DNA from 3 places in the Halobacillus sp. 12SKB genome. Region 1 is predicted to be linked to each of the others. Evidence: riboswitches for the same ligand, from Rfam matches in the RefSeq annotation. Region 1 holds a riboswitch; each other region holds the start of a gene.
The links. A riboswitch is a leader RNA that binds a small molecule or an ion and turns the genes downstream of it on or off. The one in region 1 is predicted to bind thiamine pyrophosphate.
Positions count from the first base shown of each region.

Region 1 (4,835 bases):
CGTGATATGACGATGCGGAGCTGTTTAGGTTTCCGAGAAAGAGGAGAATAAGGGTGTGACAGCGAATGATATGGGGTAACGATTAGCACAAGGGGGAGTCAGATTATGAAACAAACCGTACTCATTACAGGAGCATCCAGTGGATTCGGTTTTCATACAGCTGTGAAATGTGCCGAAAAAGGCTTTCGTGTCATCGCCACGATGAGAAATGTAGAAAAGGCCGCCGCCTACGAAACACTTGATGAAGAAGTACGTAGCCGGATCGAAGTGTGGCCGTTGGATGTGACGGACGAACAGTCCATCGCGCGTTTTTCAGAAAAAGTGAACACGCTGGAAAGGCTGGATGTCCTCGTGAATAACGCGGGCTATGCGGTGGGTGGATTTCTTGAACAGGTGCCGCTTGAAACCTACCGGAAGCAGTTTGATACGAATGTCTTTGGTGTGATCGCCGTTACGAAAGCGGTTCTGCCACTGATGCGTGCACAGGGAAGTGGGAAGATTTTAAATGTCAGCAGTGTGAGCGGACTGATCGGTTTTCCTGGCTTATCTGCCTATGTTTCATCCAAACACGCATTGGAGGGATTATCGGAAAGTCTCCGTTTCGAAGTGAAACCGTTCGGGATCGATGTCGCGCTGATCGAGCCAGGATCTTATCAGACCAATATTTGGTCGACAGGGCTTGAAATGCCGGAAGAAGTCCAGGACCCTGAATCTCCTTACGCCGATTACATAAAAGGGTTGTGGAATGCTTTGAACAGTGAATCCCACGGCAACCCCGAGGACGTGTCTGATCTGATGACCGGACTGATGGAAAAAGAAACGCTTGTGAAACTCCGCTATCCCATAGGTCCCGGAGTTCGGGCGAATGTGTGGTTCAAACGTTTGCTGCCGTGGAAGTGGCTGGAAAAGACGGTGTTACAAAAAATTCTTGGAAAAGAGAAAGCCAAAGGAGTGGGGTTGAATGGAAAAAGTGATGCATGGAGCGGAGGAGATGCGCTTCGAGGGTAATGAAGTCGGCATTCTTGTCTCTCATGGGTTTACTGGAACAACACAGAGCATGAAGCCGTTAGTCGAAGCGTATGCAAGGTCAGGTTACACCGTCAGCTGTCCGCGATTGATAGGGCACGGAACGACCCCGGAGGACATGGAATCGTCCTCTCATCAGGACTGGGTGCAGTCCGTAGAAGAAGCATACAACTGGTTGAAAGAAAGGTGTTCGAAAATTTTTGTCGTCGGGTTATCGATGGGGGGAACCCTTGCATTATATATGGCGAGTGAGCATCGGGATATTGAAGGCGTCATTCCGATCAATGCGGCTATCGATATACCCGCACTTGAAAATAGTCAGGGAATGGACGAACGCTTCATTGATGCCATCGGCTCGGATATCAAGGATCCGGAAACCGTTGAACTTGCGTATGACCGCACACCAGTGAAATCGATCGGCGAGCTCGTCACGTTGATGGGTAAAGTGAAGGACAGGCTTGACGAAATCCACTGTCCGATCATGATTTTCGTATCGGATGAGGATCACGTCGTTCCACCTCACAATTCAGAAGTCATTTTCGAATCGGTGTTTTCTGAACACAAGGAGATTATCCATCTGGAAAACAGTTACCATGTGGCTACCCTTGATCATGACAAGGATATGATCATCGAGCGTACGCTGGAATTTTTCCAAATGTACACGAACACAAAGTGATTGCCCGGGAAATAGAAAAGGTTTTGTAATCTAGTAAAAAGTTTATTATAATAGAGACAAATCAAGAAAAGTAAACGGTATAAAGCCTTCAAGGGGAGCCTCCGGCTGAGAGTGAACATTTCGTTCTGACCCTTCGAACCTGTCAGTTAGCACTGGCGTAGGGATGGCGGCTTTTTTGATGGTGCAATGCAGAATTGGGACTCCTCCATCAGGAAGCTTCCCTATTTGGCGTTGCTTTTTTTGTGTCTTTTTTTAGGAGGAATGTTGAAATGAGAAATCGTCGCGTTTTATTTCTCGTAGAAGTTGCGATTTTTTCAGCACTCGCATTGTTGTTGGATATCATCCCGTTTTTATCTTTTAAACTGTGGGCGCAGGGAGGATCGGTATCCTTTGCGATGGTCCCTGTGTTTATCATGGCCTTTCGCTGGGGCTTAAAAGGGGGCGTCACCACCGGTTTGCTGCTGGGAATCTACCAAATCATGACAGGCGCCTATATTATGACCCCTCTCCAGGCATTTCTGGACTATGTTGTTGCCTTTGCTGTGATTGGAGGGGCAGGTTTAGTGGCGAAACCGCTATGGAAGGCGATCAAATCGAAAGAGTCCCGTCGATTGGTCGGATGGATCATCGCCGGCTGCCTGATTGGAAGTGTGCTGCGCTTTTTCGGACACTTTTTCGCAGGCATCGTTTTTTACGGCGAGTTCGCCCCGGAAGGCCAGCCGGTCTGGTTGTATTCCCTCGTCTATAATGGCGGATACATGCTGCCCGCGTTCATCCTAAGCAGTATCGTCGTTAGTCTCCTATTTGTAAAACGACCAAAACTATTAAGCCATTAACAAAAATCCCCCTCTCCATGTCGGATCATCGAGAGGGGGATTTTTTCTTTCTTTTGTTATTGTTCTTTAAGACTCAGTTTCGAGATTTTTGTTGAGTGGATGGGGCTGCGGGGAATAGCTCGCTTTCCGCGGGAGCGCGGTGAGCCTCCTCGGACTGCGTCCTGCGGGGTCTCACCCTGCACTTTTTCCCCGCAGGAGTCTCGCCCTTCCCCTCCGCCCCTTTCCATGGAAGATTCTCGAAACCACTTCTGGAATAAGAAGCTTTTCTATCAAGGAAGGAGAAGTATGAATTTTCAAAGCCGTTATTCTGGATATAAAATCCTTCTATAGAGTGCCCTTTACTATAGATAAGGAATTGCGAGAGACAATCATACATGGTAAAGAGGTTCGTTTCACTCATCCATCGAATGGGGTGGTTGGGAAGCTGCGAGACTCCCGCGGGAATGGATGGACTGGCAAGACCCCACAGGACGAAGTCCGAGGAGGCTTGCCGTCATCCCCGCAGGAAAGCGAGTTGCTTCCCTGCCACCCCTGGCTCTCAGCACAGCAAACGAACTTCGAAACATCTCAATAAATGGCGTTTTATTTATTTTTTTCTGAGATCAAGGTTTGAAACGGGGCATTATAGTGAAAATAAAATAAGCACTCTAGTTGAGGAGGCTACATAATGAACCGTTTAAAACGGATTGGAAAAAGCAAGTGGTTTTGGATCATCGTCATTATTATTGCTATTTTAAGTGTCACGATTGCTTATCATACTTCATGGAAAGCTCTGCCTGAAGGGATTTCTTATGAGGGAGAAACGCACCAGATGGAAAATATCGAGTTTTTCCGTGATTTAACATACGAAGATGAAGCAGGAAAGACAGTACATGACCTTCAGGTTTTTGAAGAGATCAACCAGACGATCTCAGAAGCGGAGGACTTTATTGTAGCGGATATGTTTTTATTCAATGGCTACACGAACGGAAAAAATGAGTTTCCGAAGATATCCGAAAATTTAGTGGACGCCATATTAAAAAGGAAAGAGGAAGTTCCTGATCTGAAGGTCGTTTTCATTACGGATCGGATCAATACGGTTTATGGATCGTATGAATCGGAGACGATCAAACGCCTTGAGGATGGCGGGGTGGATGTCGTTTTGACCAATTTGAATAAGTTGAGAGATTCGAACCCTTTATATTCGAGTGTTTGGCGGCTTTTATTTTCATGGATGGGGACCGGGGACAACGGATGGATCAGTAACCCTATGGCCAAGGAAGCACCAGATGTAACGCTCAGGTCCTATATGAAATTGCTTAACATCAAAGCGAACCATAGGAAAATTCTCGTCACAGAGAAATCTGCGATTGTCTCCACAGCCAACCCTCACGATGCCAGTGGTTATCATGAAAACGTCGCATTTAAGATGACGGGGCCGATCATCAAAGATATTTTAGAAGCTGAAGAAGCGGTGGTTAACTATTCAGGTGGGGCTGATTTTCCTGATTATGAAAATCGTGATTGGGAGGAACAGGAAGGGCCGATTACTACAAAGTTCGTCACGGAAGGAAAGATCTACCAATCGATTCTTGAAGAATTCTCCAAAGCTGGTGAGGGGGACACCGTCTGGCTTGGTATGTATTATTTAGCCGATAAAAAAATCATGAATTCCATTGATGAAGCAGCCAACCGTGGAGCGACGGTGAACATTGTGATGGATCCAAACAAAAAAGCGTTTGGTCATGAAAAAACCGGCATTCCCAACTTACCTGTGGCTTCCGAGTTACAGAATTTAGGTAACGAAAATATTCATTTGCGGTGGTATGATGTTAACATCGAGCAGTACCATACGAAGATGCTCTATATCGACCATCCGGAGGAAGATGTCATCATCGCCGGGTCGGCGAACTATACGCGCCGTAACCTTTCCAACTTAAACTTGGAAGCCGATGTTGTCATCAAAGGGAATGGCGAAGAGCAAGTGTTCCAGGATGTCAATGATTACTTTACTCGTATATGGAACAACGAAGAGGGACATTATACGGCGGATTATAAAGAGTACCAGGACAATTTAACATTCATCCGTTATGCCACGTACTACTTGCAGAAGTGGACATGGTTTACCACATACTAATAAAAAGGGAGCGCACATGCCGTGCGCTCCTTCTTTTTATCATAAGGTTTCTGCTTTGGACGGGTTTGTTACGATCAGGAGAACTTTCCCTTCATCCAAGTCTTCTTCATATTCTTCTGCTTCCTGTTCAGAAAAACCGATTTCCTGCAGTTTCGTCCGTAGTTCATCGCCCTGTTTGCTG
Region 1 is NZ_JBRFWR010000001.1:3,571,091-3,575,925, reverse strand. Features, by position in the region: gene ACQ4XT_RS17815 (SDR family oxidoreductase) at 103-1,008, shown strand; gene ACQ4XT_RS17810 (alpha/beta hydrolase) at 962-1,702, shown strand; TPP riboswitch at 1,784-1,883, shown strand; gene thiT (energy-coupled thiamine transporter ThiT) at 1,972-2,538, shown strand; gene ACQ4XT_RS17800 (phospholipase D family protein) at 3,206-4,654, shown strand; partial or broken gene ACQ4XT_RS17795 (YflT domain-containing protein) at 4,694-4,835, opposite strand, start outside.

Region 2 (4,835 bases), 2.3 Mb from region 1:
TGGCTGCTGAATACGTACACCCTGTGCCATGCGTATTCGAAGAATCAATACGTTCGGATTCAAATTCATAGACACGCCCCCCATCATATAAAAAATCAACCGCTCTTCCATTGAGATGGCCCCCTTTGACAAGGGCCGCATCCGCACCTAATTCTTTCACAATTACTTCGGCCGCTTCTTTCATATCTGCTTCTGTTTCAATTTCCCCTCCAACAAGCACTTCCGTTTCCGGAATGTTGGGAGTGACGAGCGATGTCTTTGGTACAAGATATTCTTTCAAAAAGCGCTGGTCTTCTTTTTCAATCAACGGGTCGCCACTCTGGGCAACCATGACAGGGTCCATGACGTAAGGAGCATCCACCTCATCCAACCATTCACTAATGACTCTCATCATTTTCTTGTTGGCAATCATTCCTGTTTTCAGTGCATGAACAGGCATGTCTTCAGAAATTGCTTTCAGTTGACTCATAATAAAATTTTCCGGGAGGTGGTGGACATCCTTCACACCTGTCGTATTTTGAGCAACAACCGAGGTCACAACACTCATGCCATAACTCTTCAGCTCCTGGAACGTTTTCAAGTCTGCTTGAATACCTGCACCCCCGCTCGGATCTGTTCCGGCGATCGTCAACGCACATGATACATTCGTCATCTCACACCCTCCTTTTCACAAGGCCATTGCTCTTGAGTGTAAGCCATATCCCAAAAGGCGTATTCCAGCTGACAACTTTTTCGGAAGGCTGCCCTCATACGGTGCTCTTCCGGTTCAGACGCTTGTTCAGCACACTGATCAAGCCGTTCACATAACACCGCCGTCAGACTCTTCACTTCCGTATTGGCATAAAACTCAATCCACGGGAGGTAGGGATGATCAGGTTCTGGATGATAGGTGTTCATCAGCTCCACCCCGATTTCATAATAGGTCCAAGGACACGGGAGCAAAGCTGCTAATATTTCTCCGATGCCTCCTTGATAGGCATGGAAAAGCATATGTTTGATATAGTGGTCAGCGGTCGGCGGCAATGGATACCCTTGCAGTTTTTCATAAGGAACGCCAATCTGTTCGCAAAAGTTGTTGTGAGGGTGAACTTCACTGTTTAATACAAAATCGATTTGTTCATTAAACAATTGAATGTCTTCCCTGCCCGGAGACTTGGAAATTGCGATTCCATAGACATGCATAAAGGCATTCAGATACTCATAATCAGCTTTAATATAGTGAATCAAGGCTTCTTTTGGAACCTCTCCTTTCCCGATGCCCTGGATAAAGGGATGGGAGAAGATTTTTTGATAGATATCCTGATTTTCTTTTCTTAATTGATTGGAAAAAGACATGATAGAGCCTCCTATTATTCTTGGAAGCTACTAGAGGACAGAAGGGGATTCTTACTACTTCCCTCCGCCGGCATGACCCGGATCAGGTATTGAGGGACCAAGGAATGTCTCCTTATCTCAGCGATTACTCGCGCCCCTAGCAGTTTCCGTGTATTATGGTTGTAAGATCATGTTTTCAACTTTCACTCGTGATAAAATGAAGATAGCAATCAAAGCCCCCGAGACACTGCTTACGACAAAAGAAGGAACAAACGCGAAAACACCAGCTGTACTTCCCATTAAGACGTGTGCAATCGGTACAGCTGCCAAAGCCCCGATGACTCCAGTGCCTAGAACTTCACCAATCACCGCAGACCTTTTTCTTTCATACATTCGGTAACAAAGCCCTGCCAACAATGCACCAAACATTCCGCCCGGAAAAGCAAGAAAGGTGCCGAGACCTAATAACAAACGTAAGAGCCCGATGACAAAAGCAATCATGACCGCCGGGACGGGTCCAAGCACCACCGCCGCGATCACATTAACCGCATGCTGAACAGGATAAGCTTTCGCTATTCCAGCCGGAAACCAGAGAAATTGAGCCCCAAGCGTACCAATGGCAACAAGCACAGCCATCGTTGTGATTAATTTTGTGTTTCTCATTATTCACCACCTTCCGTACAGGAGCTGAATGGGTCCATATAAAAAAGCCAGATCCTTAGAGGACCTGGCCTGGTATGCAGTAAGTCGATACACGTATCGTCTGACTACTTCCCTCCGCTGGCATTAACCAGATCAGGTTCGTAAGAGTCAGAAAGCTTGCTCGCTTTCCTCTCAGCCCATTCAGGCTCCCCTAGTAGTTTCATAAACTTATTCGCTTGGTGATTTTCATCATAACAAAGTTGGATGTTTCTGTCATGTGAAACTTTTCCTCCCGTTCAAACGTCAACATTAATAGATAAGGAGTGTGGGAATGATGAAAATAAGGTGGATGCTTGGTATGTTCATAGTTTTCTCTTTATCCCTTACTGCATGTGGGCTTTCAGAGACAAAAGAAGTAGACCAGAATGAAGTGGAAGCAGAAGCCTCCGATCCGGTCATGAGCGGGTTTGTCATGGAGCAGGATGAGGACAGTATCCTGGTTGTCACGCCGATGGATGATGGATCAGGCGAAGAAGGACGGGCCATGTGGGTATCTAATGCCCCTGAAGGCCTATGGGTCGGCAAACAGGTCGAGGTCTGGGTAGACGGGGATATCGCTGAGTCCTACCCTGAACAAGCCACCGCTGAAAAAGTCCAGGAACTTGAAATGAGTGAAGTCCAGGGAGCAGATTTAAAAGCTTCTGAAGCTCTTTCTACTGCATTATCTGAAAAAGAACCAGAAAAGGCCGATGTGCTGATTGTTTCTCTGCTTTCTTTTGATGAAGAATCCGACCAGTGGACCGTCAAGCTGGATCGACGCGGGACAAATGAGGGCGAATGGAAAACGACCGTCAAAGATGAAAAATAGAGCGCTATCCCGAGGGAGCGCTCTATGCATCGACTTTTTTCAAAAGCCATAACCTTACGCTGAGCTCCAGCAAAAAGAGGTCATCAGCATTGAGAAGAGACAGCCCGGTCAAATGTTCAATGTTTCTCAATCTGTGCAGCAAAGATTGCCGGTGCAAATTCAGCGCACGAGCCGTCTGGCTGACATTGCTATTGTATTTATTGTAGACCATAAACGTATGAATCAGTTCTGTCTGCCGCTTCTGATCATAATCAATCAGCTTTTCTAATGTATCTGAAACAATCGCTCCGATTTCTTCTTCGTGGGACAGTGCCATGAGCAGGCGATTCATTCTTGTATCACTGAAAAATGTCCGCTCCCCTTCTTCATGCTGCTGACCGATTTTCAGAGCCGTTTCCGCCTCTTCATAGCTTTTATGAAAAACCTGATATCCCCCTTTATGACAGGAAATGCCCCAGCTGATCATAATCCCTTTCAATAACTCATGAAGCCTTCGCTCAATCAGATCGAGAAACTGATTCGCGGTTTCCCCGTAATCCGGTCGGTCCGTTTCCAAATAAACGATCACCTCCCCTTCATCAAAAGTGGTCATCGTCCTCCTGTGCAGTGCATCTCCTGCATGGGTGACTTCCTTCTGGATGTAATAATTCCGACTGTTGATCGATGAGGATTTGACTTGAGGCATCGTTGAAGAGGTGCGTTCCTCCTCCGGCTGCACGAAACGGATGTGGCCGACAAGACAAATATAGGGCTTCTCCAGGTCATAGCCAAGCAGCTGCGCTTTTGATAACAGAGCTCTGTCCATCTCCCTCTCCCGCTTGGCCAAATCAAGCAAAAAGTTATCCTTGAGTCTTATTTCAGTCATTTCAATGGCGTTCTCTTTTACGAAATATAAGGCACAAGCTGTCAGCGCATGCTCCAAAATGTGAAGGTTCACCCATGTGAGATCCTTTTCTTCCTTGGGCTTAAACAGGATATATCCCTGTTTCTTATAGTTCGATAAAATGGTAAGCTGGTAGCATTTCTGCCCACCGATTTCGTAGGTTTCAATATAATGGCGGAGCGGGTGATCACTGTCCATTTCCGTTTCCACAAGGATGCCTTCCTGGGAAAGCTCATGCCCATTTAAGACATCGATATAATAACGGTCAAAGTACTGATTCGCGCGGATCTGTTTGTTATGATCACTGATGGCCGTCGGAATGCCTGTGTTCTGGTAGATGATTGATGTGATCTCCTGCAGACCTTTTCCGTTCAGGACACAGTTGATCAACTCCTGTCGTATCTCTTCCGTCCGTTGTTGCTCCTGGCGGCTTTCCTCACTGATCAATCGTAAAACGTCCTGTAAAATATCCCCGAACCGGACCTCCCATGGAATTTCCATCACAATCAACTCGTGTTTCTCCGCAAGCTTTAACACACGATCAGGAATTTTGTACAAATGACGCCCAGTGGCAAAAGCAAGCACAGAAGCCTCCGATCGGATGACATCCTCTACATACCCTTCCAGTGCCAATACATCCTCTCCACAACCAACCCCTGTGCTTAGCACAAATTCATTGTTCCTCACAAAGTTCTCCACAGGTGTTTCAATCACCGAGATCCAGTCCACCTGGCGATTGTACATATTTGTCTGCACCTTTGCTTTTTCAAGAACTGGAAGTTTTAAGACTTCCTCCACCGCAACCCCCATCTCCACTCCTCCCCCACTTACGATTTAGCCAAAAGATTCGTAACCACATCATGGTCGATATTGTTTCCACTCATGACCACAACCACATTTTTCCCTCGTAGGTCATTACAGTGAAGTACGTGTCCGATTCCAGTTGCGGCCGCACCTTCCACGACCATCTTATGGTGCTCGAGGGTGAAAATCAGCCCTTCTTCAATGTGTGCCTCATCCACAAGCACTCCCTTATCCATATAAGCTTTCGTCATAGGAAATGTGAAACGGTTCTCTGTCCCGATTCCTCCAAGCAGACTGTCTGCCAAAGTATAAGACTCCTCAAGA
Region 2 is NZ_JBRFWR010000001.1:1,305,166-1,310,000, reverse strand. Features, by position in the region: gene thiD (bifunctional hydroxymethylpyrimidine kinase/phosphomethylpyrimidine kinase) at 1-652, opposite strand, end outside; gene tenA (thiaminase II) at 649-1,335, opposite strand; TPP riboswitch at 1,378-1,483, opposite strand; gene thiW (energy coupling factor transporter S component ThiW) at 1,489-1,977, opposite strand; TPP riboswitch at 2,070-2,179, opposite strand; gene ACQ4XT_RS06475 (DUF3221 domain-containing protein) at 2,291-2,824, shown strand; gene ACQ4XT_RS06470 (PucR family transcriptional regulator) at 2,847-4,517, opposite strand; gene ACQ4XT_RS06465 (threonine/serine dehydratase) at 4,535-4,835, opposite strand, start outside.
Region 2: it holds a riboswitch for thiamine pyrophosphate, as region 1 does, so the genes downstream of both, thiW (energy coupling factor transporter S component ThiW) here and thiT (energy-coupled thiamine transporter ThiT) in region 1, are expected to answer to the same signal.

Region 3 (4,835 bases), 780 kb from region 1:
CCAGTACCACATTCCCTGGGTAAGGATGACCGGACCGAATCCAAGGATGACACGGATGAAAATCTGCATGATGGTCGGCGACTTGCCTGCATTCGTTTCGATGGTGAGGTGCGTCAACAGCATGCCGATCGTCCTCCCTTTTGCAAGCAGCGGGAAAAGAATGAGAAGCGAGACATGGATGATGATGAAGGCTTTCCAAAAGACGGGGTTCGGATCAAAGCCGCGACCTGTGTCCTGTGTGGCTGTATATAGGATGGCAAGGAATCCGGATACGATGAGTTCAAGGCCTGTGCCTATGAATCTGAGGAACAAGTTTCTTTCGGACATCGAAGTCCCTCCTTTCTGTGTAGTATCCTATGGGTTTTCGTCGTCATCGGTTTGCCCATTCACCCAGAACGACGAAAAAGAGATGGAGCTTTTGCCCCATCTCTTTTTCAATGCCTTCCTTTTTAAAATCCTCGTTATTTCCTAATTCCCAATCAGAATATGCTTGTTCGACAAATTGTGCGTTTTCTGTCATAGCATTCTCCCCTCACTTTCTTTATACTTGACTAGGATTCTATATCAAGTGTCTTTTAGAAAGGATCGATACCATGAAAAAATTCAATTACGTCCCATGGGTCGTGGGGCTTTCCATCGCTATCAACCTCATCGTTGTAGCTTTATTGTTTTTACCGAAAGTGGACGGGGATCTTGGATTCAATATTAAACTCCTTCCCCTCCTGAATGCCGTCTTGAATTCCTTTACGTTCGTTTTCCTGCTTGCTGCCTTGTTCATGATCATCAGGAAAAACGTCAAGTGGCACAAGCGTTTCATTTTCGCTGCTTTCACGTCGACGGCTCTTTTCCTCGTTTCGTACTTGACGTACCATTCGATGGCGGAGTCGACATCGTTCGGCGGTGAAGGGATTGTCGCAGGGATCTATTATTTCATCTTGATCACCCATATCGTACTGGCTGCACTCATCGTGCCTCTTGCCCTGCTTACATTGTTCCGCGGGCTTGCGATGAAGGTGGACAAGCACCGGAAAATCGCGCGATGGACGATGCCGTTATGGCTGTATGTCAGTCTCACCGGCGTCATCGTCTACTTGATGATTTCCCCTTATTATTGATGCGACAAGGCGCGACGAAGCACCTGGTTTATTGTCGAAATTATTTGCTTCCTTCCTGCACCTTATTATAGTAGAATAACAGTTAGAGAGTTGCCGCTAATTGATTTCTGTAGATTTATGTTTCAACTAATGCTATTCAGGGAAAATGTAAGGTTCAAGGTCAGATAATAAGGAGACTACAATGGATCTACTCCAATTTATGAAAAATGAAGGTTACACTTCGGCCAAGTTCTCCTCGTTGACTGGTGAAGACGTCCAATTGGTGTTGAATGATGTGGCTTCAACAGAGGACCTTTATCAACTAATGGATGTGACGCCGACCTCCGTCACTTATTATCCTTATGAACGCGTACCGTATATTGATTGTTTCATAGATCAGAACGTGATGAAATTACGCTTGTCAAAAGCATAAGGCATGGACCGGATCCGCTTTTGAGCGAACCGGTCCTTTTATTTTCTAGCAAAAGATGGTTTACAAATCTATGACTCTCGGCTACGATGGAAGCAACGTACAAGAACTGCATACGCGTTTTGCACTGGGGGAGCTGCTTGAAGCGGCTGAGAGGAAAATTTCCGACCCTTGGAACCCGAACTAGATAATACTAGCGTGGGGAAGTGCGGTCGTCATTCACAAGGACCAGACTGGTTCTTCCTTTATGAGTGGTAGACTGCATTCCCGTGGGATGCAGTTTTTTTGTGCTCAAAAAAGGAGGAATTCGAAATGGATCATCAATGTGGAACATCAAGAATCGCGGGGTGCTCTTTTTCCGTACACCCGATGGCAGACAATTTCGTGGATTACATCAAAGCGAGCTTACGTGAGGTGGACAGCTCGAAAGTGTGGATGAAGACGGATGACGTCACGACGACCGTGCGTGGCCGGATGGAACATGTCTTCGATGTCACCGAAGCGATTTTATTACATATCGCGAAAACGGGTGTCCATGTCGCTTTTCAAGGAACGTTTTCCATTGGCTGCCCGGGGGATTCTTCCGGCGATGTCCATATGGATGAGTCGGAGGAACGGTTGAACAAACCACAATCCAGGGAAATCGAACAGCGGATTGCGGCGAAGTTCTCTCTGTATCCGATGGGTGGCGGCGATTATATGGACACGATCTACCGTCAGATACAAGCGATGAAAGAAAAAGGCGTTGAAGTCACGCCTGCGCACTACTCGACCCGTCTCGACGGGGATACGCGCGACATTTTCACAGGGCTTGAGGATGTGTTCAGGGAAACGGAAGCGAGCGGCTCATCGCATACGGTGATGACCGTGACGGTCTCTGCCAACAGCCCTTCCCATAAGGATGATCGCTCATGAACAGCTGGAAACTGAAAGAAATCGTCGTCATGTCCGTCCTTTCTGTCGTCTTTGCGGTCGTGTACCTGGCCTTCCTTCCGGTCGGGAAAATCCTCGTCGGCTTTTTCGGACCGATCGGCTATGACCTCATCTTCGGCATCTGGTTCATCGTATCGATCATCGCGGCTTACATCATCCGCAAACCCGGTGCCGCGTTTTTATCGGAAACGATTGCGGCCGCGGTCGAAGTGCTGCTCGGCAATGCGGTCGGCCCGATGCTTCTTGTTTCAGGGATGATCCAGGGGCTCGGCGCAGAATCGGCCTTCGCGATGACGAGGTACAAGCGTTATGACCTGTTCACCCTCATGCTTGCCGGTGTAATGGCCGCTGTGTTCAGCTTCGTCTGGGGTTACTTCCTATCCGGTTATGCAGCACTCAGTACCGGGTACGTCGCCGCCATGTTCATCGCCCGCATCATCAGCGGCGCCATCATTTCAGGTGTCGCAGGCAAAGCGCTCAGTGACGCCTTAGCGAAAACGGGTGTCCTCTCAAGCTTCGCTCTCGGAAAAGAACACCGAAGGAAGCATGCGGCATGAGTCAGGAAGTGATACGCGTCGAGGACCTCACCCTTCATTATGAGGAAAGGCGAAAGCCTGTGCTGTCCCGGCTGAATTTTTCCATCGATGAAGGAGAAAGCATGCTGATCCTCGGTCCGAGCGGGTCGGGGAAAAGCTCCCTCACCCACTGCCTGAATGGACTCTATCCGAGAGAACTCGACGGTTCCATGGAGGGAGAAATCCATGTGAAAGGACGGAGGACCGACTCCTACCCCGCTGGTGAAATGGCACAGAACGTCGGCGTCGTTTTCCAGGATCCGGAGACGCAGTTCTGCATGATCACTGTTGAGGATGAAGTGGCCTTCGGGCTTGAGAACTTGAATACCCCTTATGCGTTGATGGTGGAAAAAGTGGATAGGGCTTTACGATCGGTCGGAATGGAAGCTTTCAAAACGGAGAACATCTCCAGCCTCTCCGGCGGGCAGAAGCAGAAAGTCGCCCTTGCCTGCATTCTCGCGATGGAACCTGAGGTGTTGATCCTCGATGAACCGACGGCGAATTTGGATCCGGTGGCGAGGAAGGAATTCATCCAGCTTTTGAAGAGGTTGAAAAAGGAGCTCTCTTTCACCCTGCTTGTCATCGAACATAAGCTGGAAGGCTGGCTGGACTTGTTGGATCGGGTCCTCATCATTAATGAAGGTGGGGAGCTCGCCTACGATGGTCCGCTTCACGACCATTTGAAAACCTACGCCCGGGACATTCATGAGATGGGCATCCAGCTTCCTTATGCTACAAGGACAGCTCTGGAACAGGAATGGACGCCTCCCTACCCGCTTCACATCGGAGAAATGCCGGCTGTTGCTTTCCCAGAGAATCCTCCTGCGGAATCTGCTGGTAAGGTGTTGTTGAAAACAGAGAATGTGCATTGGAAATCGATTTTGCGGAACATCCATATTAATTTTCATGAGGGAGAATGGGTAGCCATCGTCGGGGAAAACGGGAGCGGAAAATCTTCCTTATCAAGAATCCTAGCGGGCATCCAGCCTCCGAGCAAGGGGACGGTTTCCCTGCACGGCCGCGCCCTCAAGAAATGGAAAGAGAATGAGATGCGGAAAGAAATTGGATATGTCTTTCAGAACCCGGAACACCAGTTCATTACGGATAGTGTCTATGAGGAAGTCGCTTTCAGTCTCCAGCATGCCGGGATGAAGGAAGCGGAGTGGACACGGATTGTCGAGGAAACATTGAAGTTCTGCCGGCTGGATGGACTGGAGAATCAGCACCCTTTCCTGCTCAGCCAGGGACAGAAGCGGCGATTGAGTGTCGCCACGATGATTGTCGAGGATCAGCAGATGCTTTTCCTTGATGAACCGACGTTCGGACAGGATGAAAGATCGACGTCAGATTTGATGTCCCTTCTCAAAGAAAAACATGAAAACGAGACGACGATCGTCATGATCACCCATGATATGGAGCTCGTGGACAAATACGCGACAAGAGTGCTTGTCATGAACGAAGGCGAACTCAGCTTTGACGGACAGCCGAAGGAACTCTGGGCCTGCCCTGATTTGACGGACCATCACCTGGAGCTGCCTCCAAGAGAACAATGGAAGCGTGCCGGTTTGAAGCGAGAGGAGTCTGCTTATGTTTCTTCATAACGTAAATCCGACGGTCAAAACATTGACGATCATCGGTGCCGTCTTCCTCCTCGCCTTCGTGTTCGATCCGGTCACGCCTTTGCTCTACATCGTGTGGACCGTCATCGTGACCTTCCTGTTCGGGTCGTTCAAAAAAAGATACTACCTGTATTATTTCATTCCGTTCACGCTCTTCGCCTTCGGGATGTTCTGGACGACAATC
Region 3 is NZ_JBRFWR010000001.1:2,795,236-2,800,070, reverse strand. Features, by position in the region: gene ACQ4XT_RS13900 (RDD family protein) at 1-327, opposite strand, end outside; gene ACQ4XT_RS13895 (hypothetical protein) at 371-520, opposite strand; gene ACQ4XT_RS13890 (DUF420 domain-containing protein) at 594-1,115, shown strand; gene ACQ4XT_RS13885 (hypothetical protein) at 1,297-1,527, shown strand; TPP riboswitch at 1,644-1,746, shown strand; gene ACQ4XT_RS13880 (YkoF family thiamine/hydroxymethylpyrimidine-binding protein) at 1,837-2,439, shown strand; gene ACQ4XT_RS13875 (ECF transporter S component) at 2,436-3,014, shown strand; gene ACQ4XT_RS13870 (ABC transporter ATP-binding protein) at 3,011-4,633, shown strand; gene ACQ4XT_RS13865 (energy-coupling factor transporter transmembrane component T family protein) at 4,620-4,835, shown strand, end outside.
Region 3: it holds a riboswitch for thiamine pyrophosphate, as region 1 does, so the genes downstream of both, ACQ4XT_RS13880 (YkoF family thiamine/hydroxymethylpyrimidine-binding protein) here and thiT (energy-coupled thiamine transporter ThiT) in region 1, are expected to answer to the same signal.